Regions from separate parts of the Photobacterium kagoshimensis genome, predicted to be linked through region 3. Evidence: predicted binding sites of a transcription regulator. Region 3 holds the regulator's gene; each other region holds the start of a gene.

The links. Region 3 encodes CRP, which controls carbon source genes, mostly activating them, when cyclic AMP is high. Its sites were predicted from a motif close to TGTGANNNNNNTCACA; they were not measured.
Region 1: a site for CRP is predicted at 863-878, ahead of pyrG (glutamine hydrolyzing CTP synthase). Genes of this name have one in related genera too.
Region 2: a site for CRP is predicted at 1,023-1,038, ahead of L4C35_RS01390 (CidA/LrgA family protein). Genes of this name have one in related genera too.

The regions. Positions count from the first base shown of each region.
Region 1 covers NZ_JAKJSO010000025.1:60,975-65,981, forward strand. Annotated here, with positions in the region: gene mazG (nucleoside triphosphate pyrophosphohydrolase) at 1-738, shown strand, start outside; gene pyrG (glutamine hydrolyzing CTP synthase) at 962-2,602, shown strand; gene eno (phosphopyruvate hydratase) at 2,683-3,984, shown strand; gene ftsB (cell division protein FtsB) at 4,223-4,498, shown strand; gene ispD (2-C-methyl-D-erythritol 4-phosphate cytidylyltransferase) at 4,542-5,007, shown strand, end outside.
Region 2 covers NZ_JAKJSO010000008.1:194,818-199,824, forward strand. Annotated here, with positions in the region: gene sbcB (exodeoxyribonuclease I) at 1-182, shown strand, start outside; gene L4C35_RS01385 (hypothetical protein) at 399-941, shown strand; gene L4C35_RS01390 (CidA/LrgA family protein) at 1,056-1,436, shown strand; gene L4C35_RS01395 (CidB/LrgB family autolysis modulator) at 1,439-2,119, shown strand; gene cdd (cytidine deaminase) at 2,311-3,195, shown strand; gene L4C35_RS01405 (DMT family transporter) at 3,353-4,231, shown strand; gene L4C35_RS01410 (hypothetical protein) at 4,541-5,007, shown strand, end outside.
Region 3 covers NZ_JAKJSO010000012.1:132,381-137,387, forward strand. Annotated here, with positions in the region: gene L4C35_RS10000 (aminotransferase-like domain-containing protein) at 1-348, shown strand, start outside; gene L4C35_RS10005 (hydrolase) at 359-1,390, shown strand; gene L4C35_RS10010 (YheU family protein) at 1,479-1,697, shown strand; gene L4C35_RS10015 (phosphoribulokinase) at 1,777-2,646, shown strand; gene L4C35_RS10020 (OsmC family protein) at 2,741-3,145, opposite strand; gene crp (cAMP-activated global transcriptional regulator CRP) at 3,418-4,050, shown strand; gene L4C35_RS10030 (hypothetical protein) at 4,270-4,464, shown strand; gene L4C35_RS10035 (DUF1338 domain-containing protein) at 4,565-5,007, opposite strand, start outside.

The DNA.
Region 1 (5,007 bases), on a different contig from region 3:
TGCCCGTGGGATATCAAGCAGACGTTTGACTCGATCGTACCGCATACTATTGAAGAAGCTTATGAAGTGGCTGATGCGATTTATCAGCAAGATTGGCAAGAAGTAAAAGCAGAATTAGGCGATTTATTATTCCAAGTGGTGTTTTATAGCCAAATGGCGAAAGAGCAGGGACTGTTTGATTTTGATGAGGTTGTGACAGGGCTGAATGAAAAGCTGACTCGCCGCCATCCCCATGTTTTTAGTGAAGCCGAGTTTGCTGACGATGCAGAAATCAACGCCAATTGGGAAGCAGAGAAAGCCAAAGAGCGCGAACAAAAAGGAGAAGACGACAGTGTATTGGCAAATATTCCACTCGCATTGCCTGCTTTAAGCCGTGCCGATAAGATCCAACGACGCTGTGCGAAACACGGTTTTGACTGGGATACCCTAGGTCCTGTGGTGGACAAGGTCAAAGAGGAAATTGACGAAGTTTTAGAAGAAGTCATCCAAGTTGAGCCTGATCAAGCCAAAATTGCCGAAGAAGTAGGGGATCTGTTATTTGCTTCCGTCAATTTAAGTCGCCACCTTAAGGTCAATCCAGAGCAAGCCTTGCAGTTGGCAAACAAAAAATTTGAGCGACGATTTCGCCAAGTGGAAGAAAGTGTGCTAGAACAAGGTCTACGGCTTGAAGCGTGTTCATTGGAAAAACTCGATGGCATTTGGGATCAGGTAAAACAGCGTGAGAAGGCGAATAGTTAATCAAATTATGCGGTTAACCCGAGCTGCTAGAATATGCTTTCAGTGAATACTTTTGTTGTTATTTTACACGAACAGTTTGTGCAACTCGTATAATTGATTTGAAACAAATAATACTCATGATTGCTGTGATAGTTTTCACGTTGTGGCGATAAAAGGTGTCTGGTATCATTGCTCTCCGTCCAGATAGTTTTTATATCCTCTACACCAATCTTCCAGGTTAAATATGACAACGAATTACATTTTTGTTACGGGCGGGGTTGTTTCCTCTCTAGGTAAAGGTATTGCTGCTGCATCTCTAGCGGCTATTCTAGAAGCACGTGGTCTTAAAGTGACTATGATGAAACTAGACCCTTACATCAACGTTGACCCAGGCACAATGAGCCCAATTCAACACGGTGAGGTATTCGTTACGGAAGACGGTGCAGAGACCGACCTTGACCTTGGTCACTACGAACGTTTTATTCGTACCAAAATGACCAAGCGTAACAACTTTACAGCGGGCCGCGTGTACGCGGACGTACTTCGTAAAGAGCGCCGTGGTGATTACCTAGGTGCAACCATTCAGGTTATCCCACACATTACTAACGCGATCAAAGAACGCGTTATTGCAGGTGCAGAAGGTCACGACGTTGCTATCGTCGAAGTGGGTGGCACTGTTGGTGATATCGAATCACTACCATTTATGGAAGCGATTCGTCAGTTAGCTGTAGAGCAAGGCCGCGAGAACACTATGTTCATGCACCTGACTCTGGTTCCTTACCTTGCAGCAGCAGGTGAAGTGAAAACGAAGCCGACTCAGCACTCTGTAAAAGAACTACTTTCTATCGGTATTCAGCCTGACATCCTAGTATGTCGCTCTGACCGAATGATCCCAGCGAACGAGCGTGCGAAGATTGCACTTTTCTGTAACGTTCAAGAAAAAGCTGTTATCTCAATGAAAGACGTAGATTCAATCTACAAGATCCCACAATTGATCAAAGCACAAGGTTTGGATGACCTAGTATGCCAACGTTTCGGCATTACAGCGCCTGAAGCGGATCTATCTGAGTGGGAACAAGTAATCTACGAAGAAGCAAACCCTACTGATGAAGTCGTTATCGGTATGGTTGGTAAGTACATCGAACTACCTGATGCTTACAAATCAGTAAACGAAGCATTAAAACACGCTGGTCTTAAGAACCGTCTATCTGTGAAAATCAAGTACGTTGATTCACAAGACGTTGAGTCTAAAGGCACAGAAGTACTAGAGGGTCTGGACGCAATCCTAGTACCAGGTGGTTTCGGCGGTCGTGGTGTTGAAGGTAAAATCCGTACAGCACAATACGCTCGTGAAAACAAAATTCCATACTTAGGCATCTGTCTGGGTATGCAAGTGGCACTGATTGAATTCGCACGTAATGTTGCGGGTCTGGCGGATGCGCACTCAACGGAATTTAACGAAGAAACTAAAAACCCAGTTGTTGGTCTAATCACTGAATGGGTTGATGGTGAAGGTAACGTTGAAGAGCGTACTGAAAAATCAGATCTAGGCGGTACAATGCGCCTTGGTTCTCAGCTATGTCACCTAGCGGACGGTTCAAAAGCACGTGAGCTATACAACAGCCCAACAGTGCACGAACGTCACCGTCACCGCTACGAAGTAAACAACAACCTACTTCCTAAACTAGAGAAAGCAGGTTTGAAAGTTTCTGGTCTGTCTGCAGATAAGAAACTGGTGGAAATCATTGAAATCCCGAACCACCCATGGTTTGTGGCTGCTCAATTCCACCCTGAGTTCACCTCAACGCCTCGCGATGGTCACCCACTATTCGAAGGCTTTGTAAAAGCGGCAGGTTCAAACCTACGCGGTGAGCTTAATAAGTAAGGATTACTGGTAGCAGTAGCGGGGGATGCTACTGCTATTTTTTAGCTTTTTATTTTGAAGATAAAGCAAGAGGAAACATAATGTCTAAGATCGTTAAAGTTCTAGGTCGTGAAATCATCGATTCACGCGGTAACCCAACTGTTGAAGCTGAAGTACACCTAGAAGGCGGTTTCGTTGGTATGGCGGCAGCTCCATCTGGCGCATCTACTGGTTCTCGCGAAGCTCTTGAGCTACGTGACGGTGACAAAGCACGTTTCCTAGGTAAAGGTGTTCTTAAAGCAGTTGAAGCTGTAAACGGCCCAATCGCTGAAGCACTTGTTGGTAAAGATGCGAAAGCACAAGCTGACATCGACCAAATCATGATCGACCTAGACGGCACTGAGAACAAATCTCTATTCGGTGCTAACGCAATCCTTGCTGTTTCTCTAGCGAACGCTAAAGCTGCTGCAGCGGCTAAAGGCATGCCTCTTTACGAGCACATCGCTGAGCTAAACGGTACAGCTGGCGTATTCTCTATGCCTCTACCAATGATGAACATCATCAACGGTGGTGAGCACGCTGATAACAACGTTGACATCCAAGAGTTCATGATCCAACCAGTTGGCGCAAAAACTCTTAAAGAAGGTCTACGCATCGGTGCTGAAGTATTCCACAACCTAGCTAAAGTTCTTAAAGCTAAAGGCCTAAGCACTGCAGTGGGTGATGAAGGTGGCTTCGCTCCTAACCTAGAATCAAACGCTGCTGCTCTAGCTGCAATCAAAGAAGCTGTTGAAGCTGCGGGTTACGTACTAGGTAAAGACGTTACTCTTGCTATGGACTGTGCTGCATCTGAGTTCTACGACAAAGAAGCTGGTCACTACAACATGAAAGGCGAAGGCAAAATCTTCTCTTCTGAAGAATTTAACTTCTACCTACAAGATCTTGCTAACCAATACCCAATCGTATCTATCGAAGACGGTCTTGACGAGTCAGATTGGGCTGGTTTCAAACACCAGACTGAACTAATGGGTGACAAGCTTCAACTAGTTGGTGATGACCTGTTCGTTACTAACACTAAGATCCTTGCAGAAGGTATCGAGAAAGGTGTTGCTAACTCTATCCTTATCAAGTTCAACCAAATCGGTTCTCTAACAGAGACTCTAGCTGCAATCAAGATGGCTAAAGATGCTGGTTACACAGCAGTTATCTCTCACCGTTCTGGCGAAACTGAAGATGCAACTATCGCTGATCTAGCGGTAGGTACAGCTGCAGGTCAAATCAAAACTGGTTCTATGAGCCGTTCTGACCGTGTTGCTAAGTACAACCAACTTATCCGTATCGAAGAAGCTCTAGGTGCTAAAGCTCCTTACAACGGTCTTAAAGAAGTTAAAGGTCAAGCTTAATCATTAAGCTTTGATCATGGATAGGTAACTATCCCATGACTTTATAGAAGCCGCCTCGACTGAGGCGGCTTTTTTTATGCTTAAATAAAAAAGACATGCGCGCGAACGCTAGTCAGAAATCGCGTATTGTGGGATGATTGCCGAGCGTGTTGAAGGCGTCTTATTTGCCGAGTTTATGTTGATTTGCATTTGATCTCGGCAAATAGGTATGAATAACAAAAAATAGAGTGGGATTTCCATGCGTTTGTTAACTGTACTGATGCTATCGGTGCTGTGCTGGCTACAATATGAGTTCTGGCTCGGAAAAAACGGCATGATGGAATATTTGCAGGTGAAAGATAACGTTGAAATTCAGCGCCATGCGAATGCCGACGTGGCACAACGTAATCAGCAAATGTATGTCGAAATCTATGATCTTCACCGTGGCCTCGAAGCGGTAGAAGAGCGTGCAAGAAATGAACTTGGCATGATCAAACCGGACGAAACATTTTTCCGAATTGTGGGTGATAATTAACTATCTATCACTGTATTGCCACTATGAATAGCGAACTTCTAACATGACCCAACAACTGACTGCTGTCGTCCCAGCGGCAGGGGTAGGTAGCCGCATGGCTGCTGACCGACCTAAGCAATATTTATCCATTGCGGGAAAAACAATTTTAGAACACACCATCGACCGCCTGTTGACTCATCCATCTATTCAGCACGTTGTTATCGCGATCAGTCCATCAGACCCTTATTTTGCTGATCTGGCGCTAGGGCAAGATCCGCGTATTACGGTTGTCGATGGCGGCGCTGAGCGCGCTGATTCGGTGTTTGCTGGCTTAGCCCAAGTACCGAGTGATAGTTGGGTATTAGTGCATGATGCCGCCCGACCATGTTTACGCCAAGACGATCTGCAAAATTTGATTGCCGCCGCTGTGCAAAGCGAGTGTGGTGCCATTCTAGCAGCGCCTGTGCGTGATACCATGAAGCGCGGTAACGGCAGTCAAGGGATCGCGAGTACAGTTGATCGTAGTGATT
Region 2 (5,007 bases), on a different contig from region 3:
TCCCACTCACACTGACTCAGCAGGAACAGATCCGTTGGAAGCACCATTGCCAAGATTACTTTGAAAGCCACTTACCCGCTTACATTGAAAATCTTGATAACGTTGCGATGGAACACCAAAGTGACGAGAAGAAGATGGCTATTCTGAAAAAAGTGTATGACTACGTTATCCAGCTAGCCTAATTTAACGGCACATCAGAAAAACAGCTTAAACTCTTAAGTTATTTAAAAGAAAGGCTTTCTTATACACCCTGATAACCTTCGTTTTCAGGGTGTTTTTAATAAGACAGTTTCCACTCATCAAAAGTTGAAGGAACAGCCGTAGCCAGTCACACTTAATCTACTGAACATAAATAGCACAAGCTAGGTTCAACCCATGGATAGCATTAAGTGGTAGCTATGACGACAAAAGCCCTGACACGCTGTTATCGTTTCCCCAGCGTTGATTTTGAACCCGATCTACGGGTATTAGTTTGGCAAGATGGTTCTGAGACCATGTTAACTGTGCATGAATCACGCTTGCTTGAAGCGCTGTGCTACAGCGCAGGTGAGGTTATTAACCCTCAAGCACTGTACGATAAGACATTTATCCAACTCGAATCCTACGACGAAAATGGCCACACTAATTTCGACCTTAATGCACTTTTAGTATCGCTCAATCGCAAACTAAACCCCCAACAAGATCAGCCTGCAATTACGATAGAGATCGTTGCACATTATGGCTTTCGCGTTCCCCTTCCCTGTAAAACATGTCGACTTGTACATGCATTTAAAGAGTCGAAGTTTACCCAGTTTACTAACGACAAAACCGACAAGAGTAAGCCTTCAGAATCAGCCACTGAGCATATTGTAAAGCACAGTATGTTGCACAAGATTTCTGTCTTTTTGCTTGCCGCTGCGGGCATCGCATTGTTCTTTCTTGCCGACAACATCTTACTGTGATTTATCTAAAGACATCGCCAGATAGGCTAAAGATTCATCACAACGCCTGTGTTTACTACTTAACAATATGCACGAAATAAGTGTGGCGTAGGTCACACTTATTTTGTATGATGAATGCACCACACAAAAGCACCACCACTGGCATCACATAAAAGCATGAGTTATCTACGCTCCTTCAGCATTATTCTCGTCTGCCTTTTCTTGGGTAAAGGCATACAAGCATTACTCGGTCTCGCTATACCCGGTAGCATTCTAGGCATGCTTATTCTCTTTGGTTTACTTTCTGCTGGCCTTATACGTTCCCATTGGGTGCAATCAGGTTGCCATTTCTTAATTCGTTACATGGCATTGTTATTTGTTCCTGTGGGTGTTGGCCTTATGGATCACTTTGCTTTACTAAGCGCCAATAGTCTTCCTATTTTACTCAGCACCATCGGCAGTAGCTTAGTCGTCTTTCTTGTTATCGGTATTGCAGCGCACCATAAGGAAAAATAATGATCTGGTTAATCACAACCTTAGTCGTTTTCTATATCGCTCGTCTTATTTCAAAACGACTTCAGCATCCTATCGTCAACCCTTTGCTTATTTGTCTCATCATTATTATCCCTTTGCTTATGTGGCTAAACGTACCTTATGAGACTTATTTTGAACAAAACAAATGGTTAAATGCCTTATTAGAACCCGCCGTTGTTGCCCTTGCATTCCCGCTTTATGAGCAACTGTCACAAATCCGTGCAAAGTGGAAAACCATTTTTACTGTTTGCTTTATTGGCAGTGTTCTTTCTATGGTAACGGGGGCTGGTATTGCGTTTGCGCTTGGTGCAAATGTCGAGTTAGTAGCCAGCATCTTACCTAAATCTGTAACGACACCCATTGCGATGGCTGTGGCAGAGCAAATTGGGGGCGTACCCGCTATTGCAGCCATTATGGTGATCATTGCAGGGTTATTCGGTGCCGTACTGGGCTATCCACTCTTTAAGCTGGCTGGTATTCAAGCACCAATAGCAAAAGGGTTAACAATGGGGACAGTTTCACATGCACTTGGTACCGCAAAAGCGGCTGAAGAAAACTATCAGGAAGGTGCTTTTAGTTCACTGGCTTTAGTGATTTGTGGAGTGATGACCTCAATACTTGCCCCTGTACTTTTTCCATTGATTGCATCTTTGTTTGGTTACTAATTATGTGCAAGTAATCGAATATAAAACTAATTCATTGAAAAATAAGGATATCAATTTTCGACCTTTGTGTGACCTCACTCTCAGATATGTAATGGGTGAAACAAGATAAATGACAACGTGATCAGGATCACACTATTATTCTATTGACCTGTCTACAATATTTCTCCATACACAAGACGGAGAAATCCACCATGCACACTAAAGTAATGGATGCTTTAGGTTCTTTACCGGCTGATCTTGCAACTGCAATTAAGCCTATGCTGGAAGATGGCAATTTCGATGCTACCATCAGTGCGGAGCAATTCGACAACTTACTCAGCCAAACTCATATGACTGACAGCGAATTGCGCGTTGCGTTGCTTCCTCTTGCAGCCACGTATTCTGTGTCTCCCCTTTCTCATTTTTGTGTAGGTGCTGTGGTTAGAGGTAACTCCGGTCGCCTATACTTCGGCGGCAATATGGAATTTGTCGGCGCTGCACTTTCGCAAACGGTCCACGCAGAACAATCTGCGATTAGCCACGCTTGGGTTAAAGGCGAAACGGGTGTTAAAGATATCACCATTAACTACAGCCCTTGTGGTCACTGTCGCCAATTCATGAATGAACTGAGCACAGCAGACACCATTAAAGTTCAGTTACCTGAGCGTGAAGAAAAAACACTACAACAGTATTTACCAGAATCATTCGGCCCAAATGATTTAGGCATCACCGAAAGACTGTTAACCGAAATCAACCATGGCCTTGGTGTTGATGAAGAAAGCGAGCTTGTTCAGGCAGCTTGCCAAGCCGCTAACCGCGCTCATGCGCCTTATACCAAGAACTTCAGTGGTGTTGCTTTAAAAGCTGATGACGGTCGTATTTTCGTTGGTATGTACGCTGAAAATGCCGCATTCAACCCAAGCCTACCACCGCTGCAAGTGGCACTGATCAACATGAACATGGCCGGTTACGAGTTAAACCGTATTGCTGAAGCCGCACTTGTTGAGCAAAGTAGCAGTATTAGTCACCTTGCTGATACAAAAAATACACTCGAAGCACTCAACCCAGATATTCCATTAACTTATAGCGCTCTGTAAGTTATACGATATCTGTAAAAGACAGTTTTAGTACCTGTAGAAAAAGCGATGTTCATTTATTGGCATCGCTTTTTTCATTTATGCTTGGTGATATAAGTTCACAGGCGTATGATTCTGCAAATTATTAATACTATTCATCAGACAGTGCCTCTTACTCATGTCTCAACACCATAATCCAATCCAAGGCGCGAGCTGGATGCTCACCGCAGGCCTAGCGTTTGCCATTGTTAATAGCCTAGCTCAAGTACTGAGCGTGAAGCTTCACCTACCTTCCACTACCGTTGCGTTTATTCAATACTTTATTGCCTTAATTGCAATGCTGCCTTGGCTTAGATCGTTAGGACTACGCCAAGCACTGCGCACCCAGCACTTCGGCTTACATTGCTTTCGGGTGTTTCTTTCTGTTATTGGTATTCAGCTGTGGTTATGGGCGTTAGCTTATCCCGTTCCTATTTGGCAAGGTATTGCCCTTCTCATGACTTCACCGTTATTCGCGACCATAGGCTCCGGCTTATTCTTGCGTGAACGTGTAGGTGCCGCGCGCTGGTTTGCTACCTTGGCTGGCTTTGTCGGGGCAATGATCATTCTAGAACCTTGGAGTGACGATTTTAGCTGGGCAACGCTACTGCCCGTTGGTGCCGCTTTCTTCTGGGCCAGCTATTCATTAATGGTGAAGAAAATGTCAGCGCACGATTCACCAACCACCATGGTGGTGTATCTGTTACTGCTGATAACACCTTTCAATATTTTGCTGGCGTTACCTGATTTTACAATGCCAACGTCTGTCGAAACTTGGGGACTATTAGTAGGTGCGGGCCTATTAACAGGGTTAGCACAATGGGCCATTGCTAAAGCTTATGCGGTTGCCGATGCATCGTTTGTTCAGCCTTTCGACCATGCCAAATTACCACTCAATGTATTAGCAGGCTGGGTTGTGTTTGGCTGGGCACCTCCAGGTCGATTATGGCTGGGGGCGGCAATCATTATTGCTTCTGTTGCCTTCATTACCCATTGGGAAAGTAGAAAACGAGTTTAGCGCTAAATAAACCTGATGCAGGATCTCTTATCACCCTGCATCAGGTTATATTCCCATCTCGCTATGCACTTTAGTTGTTAAAAATAAAAAGTAATTATCCAATCTCACTTTCAATAACCGTCTCTTCTTAGATAACTCTGAAATAACAAACAAATACATTTCTATCAGTCCAGTTATTGTCAGTTTACTTTACACAACGCCCCCATGAACATATGCCAAGCTCTCATAACATTCTAATAATTAAGAATAATTTTTATTGGCATTATAGTTGCTTAGTTGAATATGAATCTATGAATGGAGGCGACTATCATGAAACGTTCGACCACAAAATCAGTACTATCTTCACTTGCCCTAAGCTCTACCCTGTTTTTTTCACAAGTAGCCAATGCTCAATATATTGACTTGTTCGCATTTAGCGGTTTTTTGTCATCAGATGAAACAGGTATCGTCCAAGACGACTCTTTTGATATAGCAAACGTTGGTTTTTCAACGTTCCCAAGTAATATACACACGTCATTTAGTGCATCTCTGGATGCAAACAATTTTGGAACATTGAACTGGAAAGTAATTAATAATACTGGGTCTACACTGTCAAACTCACAGTTCGTCACTATGCTTGATGCGGCTATATTTGATGATGAGTTCGATTGGGATGTTTCTGATGATATGGCATCACCTTATACAGGGACTACAGCAGATTCATGGGAGGTCGCTGAGGGCTTCGACCTAGCTTTAAATCTTCCTTTTGATTTAGCACTCCTAAATACAATTACTTT
Region 3 (5,007 bases):
CAAGGCGATGCGGATCGTATCTTGCAACAGATCAGACATGACATTGCGGCGCGGCAACGGCTCGTGGCCCATTACCTGTCAGCATTTACGCTTGCTCATGACAGTGCCAGCTTTCATGTTTGGTTGACCTTGCCTGAATACTGGCGATTGAGTGATTTTGTCTCGGCAGCTGAACAGGCCAAGGTCACGGTTAAATCGGCCGAGCTCTTTACGCCTCCGGGATGCACCACACCGCCCGCAGTACGATTAGCGATCAGTGCACCAGTGAACCATCAACAACTGGAGCAAGGGCTACAGCTCCTCGGTGAGTTACTGCGCACAGACCCTGTTTCTGACTTTCCATTATAAGGACGCTACGATGACGGCTGCATTTATTCCCGCTGCGGGATTAGGTAATCCACACCTACAAACATTATTGCCACGCTTTATTCGTCGCAAACCGCTATTCACACCACACACTCAGCGGCTGGAAACCCCAGACGGTGATTTTCTCGATATCGCATGGACAGATGTGCCAAGTAACCATCAAGAAGTGAATAAAACCCACAACCACTCACCACGGCTGCCGATTATGATCCTGTTCCATGGATTAGAAGGCAGCTTCAATAGTCCCTATGCCAACGGCTTATTGCACGCCGCAATGCAGCAAGGTTGGTTGGGCGTCATGATGCACTTTCGTGGCTGTAGTGGTGAGATGAATCGCCAAGCCCGAAGTTATCATTCAGGTGAAACCAGCGATGCGCGCTTTTTTATTCAATGGATTAGACAACAATTTCCTGACTCACCGCTATTTGCGGTTGGCGTGTCACTGGGTGGTAACATGCTAGTTAACTACCTTGCCGAACATGGTGATGACAGCGAGCTATGCGCGGCACAGGTCATTTCGCCCCCGTTAGATTTGGGCGCCTGCGCTGAGCGTATTGAGCAAGGCTTCTCTAAAGTCTATAAACAATACCTACTCAGCTCGATGAAAAAGAACATCAGCAAGAAGATGAACCTGTTGCCCGATGCGCTACCTTTAGATCAATCTGGTATCAATGCGATTAGCACCCTGCGCCAGTTTGATGATCTGGTAACTGCGCCGCTGCACGGCTATCAAGACGCCAGTGACTATTACCAGCGTTGCAGTGGCTTACAGCGTTTGCATCAGGTCACTGTGCCCCTGCGTATCATTCATGCCAAAGATGACCCTTTCATGACCCATGATGTTATCCCTTCACAGCCGCTCCCAGCACACATTGACTATCACCTGAGTCCTAATGGGGGCCATGTTGGCTTTTTAACGGGATCATGGCACAAACCCACCTTCTGGCTTGAAGCAACCGTACCCGCTTGGTTTACCCCCTATACCACGGCAACCGTAGGCACCAGCGAGCCGAGTAACGCCTGACACGGCAAGCTTTACTTGCCATCGACAACCTTAACCACTGATAATAATGTTATCAGTGGTTAACTCTCCCTAGCAGTAAGTGGTTGTTATGATTATTCCTTGGCAAGACATCGCTCCCGACACCCTCGATAACCTGATCGAGCACTTTGTTCTACGCGAAGGCACCGATTACGGTGAACACGAAAAAACCTTAGAACAAAAAGTCCAACATGTGCGCCAGCAGCTGGCCCAAGGGGATGCGGTTGTGATGTTTTCTGAATTGCACGAATCCGTCGATATTAAGCTTCGTCGAGATCTCAATTTCTAATACTCGACCCCGCTTACACTTGATCTAATCGCAACATCCTGTTAATAACTCATCGTTAATCTTAACGACAGGGTTTGTCATGTCTGCAAAACACCCCATCATTGCAGTAACAGGGTCATCCGGTGCGGGCACCTCGACCACTTCAGAAGCCTTCCGCAAAATGTTCAATATGATGAGCATCAATGCCGCTTGGCTCGAAGGCGATAGCTTCCACCGCTTTACACGGCCTGAAATGGATGTCGAAATTCGTAAAGCCAAAGAGCAAGGCCGTCATATCAGCTATTTCGGCCCCCAAGCGAACGATTTCCCGCAACTCGAACAGTTTTTCCGCCAGTATGGTGAAGACAGTAGTGGTAAATTCCGCCGTTACCTCCATACCTTTGATGAAGCCGTGCCTTATAACCAAATGCCTGGCTCCTTCACGCCATGGCAAGCACTGCCTGAAAATACCGATCTACTCTTTTATGAAGGTTTACATGGCGGGGTGGTCGACGGTGAAACCAATGTTGCGCAGCATGTTGATCTCTTGATTGGCATGGTACCAATCGTCAACTTAGAGTGGATTCAAAAAATTGTTCGTGACACCCGTGACCGTGGTCATTCCCGTGAAGCTGTGATGGAATCAATCGTCCGCTCAATGGATGATTACCTTAACTACATCACGCCACAATTTTCACGGACTCACATCAACTTCCAGCGCGTTCCCACAGTGGATACCTCGAACCCTCTCAGTGCCAAAGGCATTCCGAGTCTGGATGAAAGCTTTGTGGTGATCCGTTTTCGTGGGATCAAGAATGTCGACTTCCCGTATTTATTGTCGATGATCCAAGGTTCGTTCATGTCACGCCACAACACCTTGGTGGTACCGGGCGGGAAAATGAGCTTTGCGATGGAATTGATAATGCGGCCCCTGATCCAACAGTTGATTGAAACAGGCAAAATCGGCTAGCGTCAGATCAGAACCCGTGAAGCGATAGGCGACAAAAACGGAGACATTCACGTCTCCGTTTCATCACGCATCAACGCCTTGCGCATTCATCAATTTATGCCGCGATCACTTCATAGGAATGGGTCAGCTCAACCCCCTCACCTAGCATCAAACAAACCGAGCAATATTTCTCAAGTGAATTGGCGACCGTTTGCGCCACTAAACCTTCATCAAGATCATGTCCCGTCACGACAAAATGCAAATTCGCCGATGTGAAAATGCGTGGTGCCGTTTCGCGGCGCACCGAGGAAATTTGTGCTTCGCAGCCCGTGATACCTTGATCGGCAGATTGTAACCCATCTACTACATCGACCGAGCTACACCCCCCCGCAGCCATCAAAACTAACTCCATCGGGCTGGGTGCTTTTTCGCCACCGTTGCCGTCCATCACCACACTGTGACCCGAATTTGATTGGGCAAGAAATGTCATTCCTTCTACCCATTTCACACGTGACTGCATTGCTTTCTCCTTAGTGTTTTGGCGTCAATTCTGCATAATCTAACAACCGTGTGATCATGTGCACACTTATGAGTACAAAATGACGATTTCAGATAGATCAATATCAAGAAATGCCGACCGAAAAAAGTTAAACTCTCAATTAATTATTCAAGTGAGCTTGCAGCCCAGCGGCTGACTTAATATCCTAACCAGCGAGCAATTCTATTGTTAAGCCCAGACTGAAATTATAGGGATGTCGTTGTTGGGCAACAAACGCAGAGGAAGTTAGTAATATGGTTCCAGGTAAACCTCAAACAGATCCAACACTAGAGTGGTTTCTTTCACATTGCCACATTCACAAGTACCCATCAAAAAGCACTTTGATTCATGCGGGTGAGAAAGCGGAAACTCTCTACTATATTGTAAAAGGTTCTGTTGCTGTTCTTATCAAGGATGAAGAAGGCAAAGAGATGATCCTTTCTTACCTAAACCAAGGCGACTTCATTGGCGAACTTGGTCTTTTCGAAGAAGGTCAAGAACGTACAGCTTGGGTTCGTGCTAAAACACCTTGTGAAGTAGCCGAGATTTCATTTAAGAAATTCCGCCAACTTATTCAAGTAAACCCAGATATCTTGATGCGCCTTTCGGCACAAATGGCTAACCGCCTTCAAGTAACAAGCCAAAAAGTGGGTGACCTTGCATTCTTAGATGTGACAGGCCGTATTGCACAGACGCTACTAAACCTAGCGAAACAACCTGATGCAATGACACACCCTGATGGCATGCAAATCAAGATCACTCGCCAAGAAATCGGTCAAATCGTGGGTTGTTCACGTGAAACCGTTGGTCGTATCTTGAAGATGCTTGAAGAGCAGAACCTGATTTCTGCACACGGTAAAACTATCGTGGTATACGGTACTCGTTAATCTGTTGATTCATCGAATATCGCTAAGAAAAAGCCGCTTTTGCGGCTTTTTTCATATCTGAAGCAGCCATACCTCTCACGTATATCTAAATCCAAATTTGCTAACCTTGTCACTGAATCTTCACTTGCTAACCCCGCCACCTTTGCTACATTGTGCATAACAGGCGTTAGGGTGATACCACCAAGAATTCAGAACAATAAGCACAGTGGACTTTACGATATGGATATCGAACGTTTTTCTCCGTACAACACCAGTTCCCGACCACCAACCGCGATTGCCCCATTACCGACCACGGTCGAAATGACAGGCTTTAGTGGTCAGCGTCACTTTCTCGAGCAGCACATTTCATTGGCGAATACACCACAGCGTCAAGAAGGCTCGCAGTGGTCACCGCCCTTAGAAAGCCTGTATTAATACAACGCCAGATAGCACAAAGGCCATGCTATCAACATGGCCTTTTGCCGTGATACCCATACAGATTTTGCTGTGGTGTCATTGTCAGTCAAACCGCGCTTTAGCTGTCTGTACTTTCAAATATTTTATCGGCTGATGCGGCAACAAATCCGGTATAAATTTCACCATCGGGTTGCGAGTAACGCTTGGCAAATTCATAAAAACCACCGGGGATCGTTTTCACACCATCTAAAAAGGCCACAGGCACTTTATCTGCCATGGTTGAAGACTGCTCAAGCATCTCTTCTGGGCTGCCTTTCACTTCACCGCCCGAGGCATTGATCGCAAAGCCATTATGCGCCAATAAGTGGTTCACCTCAGCCACTTCGGTAAATTGTTCAAGCTGATTAATACTAACCGTAAAATGATTAGCACCAAAGCCATGCGCCGCTAACCAACCCGCATATTCACTTTCTGCAGCTAACATCTCATAGGTATCATAATCAATGTCCCACAGGCGGCCGCCATATAAGAAAGCGGGATCTTTCATCGCTTGCTCAGGCA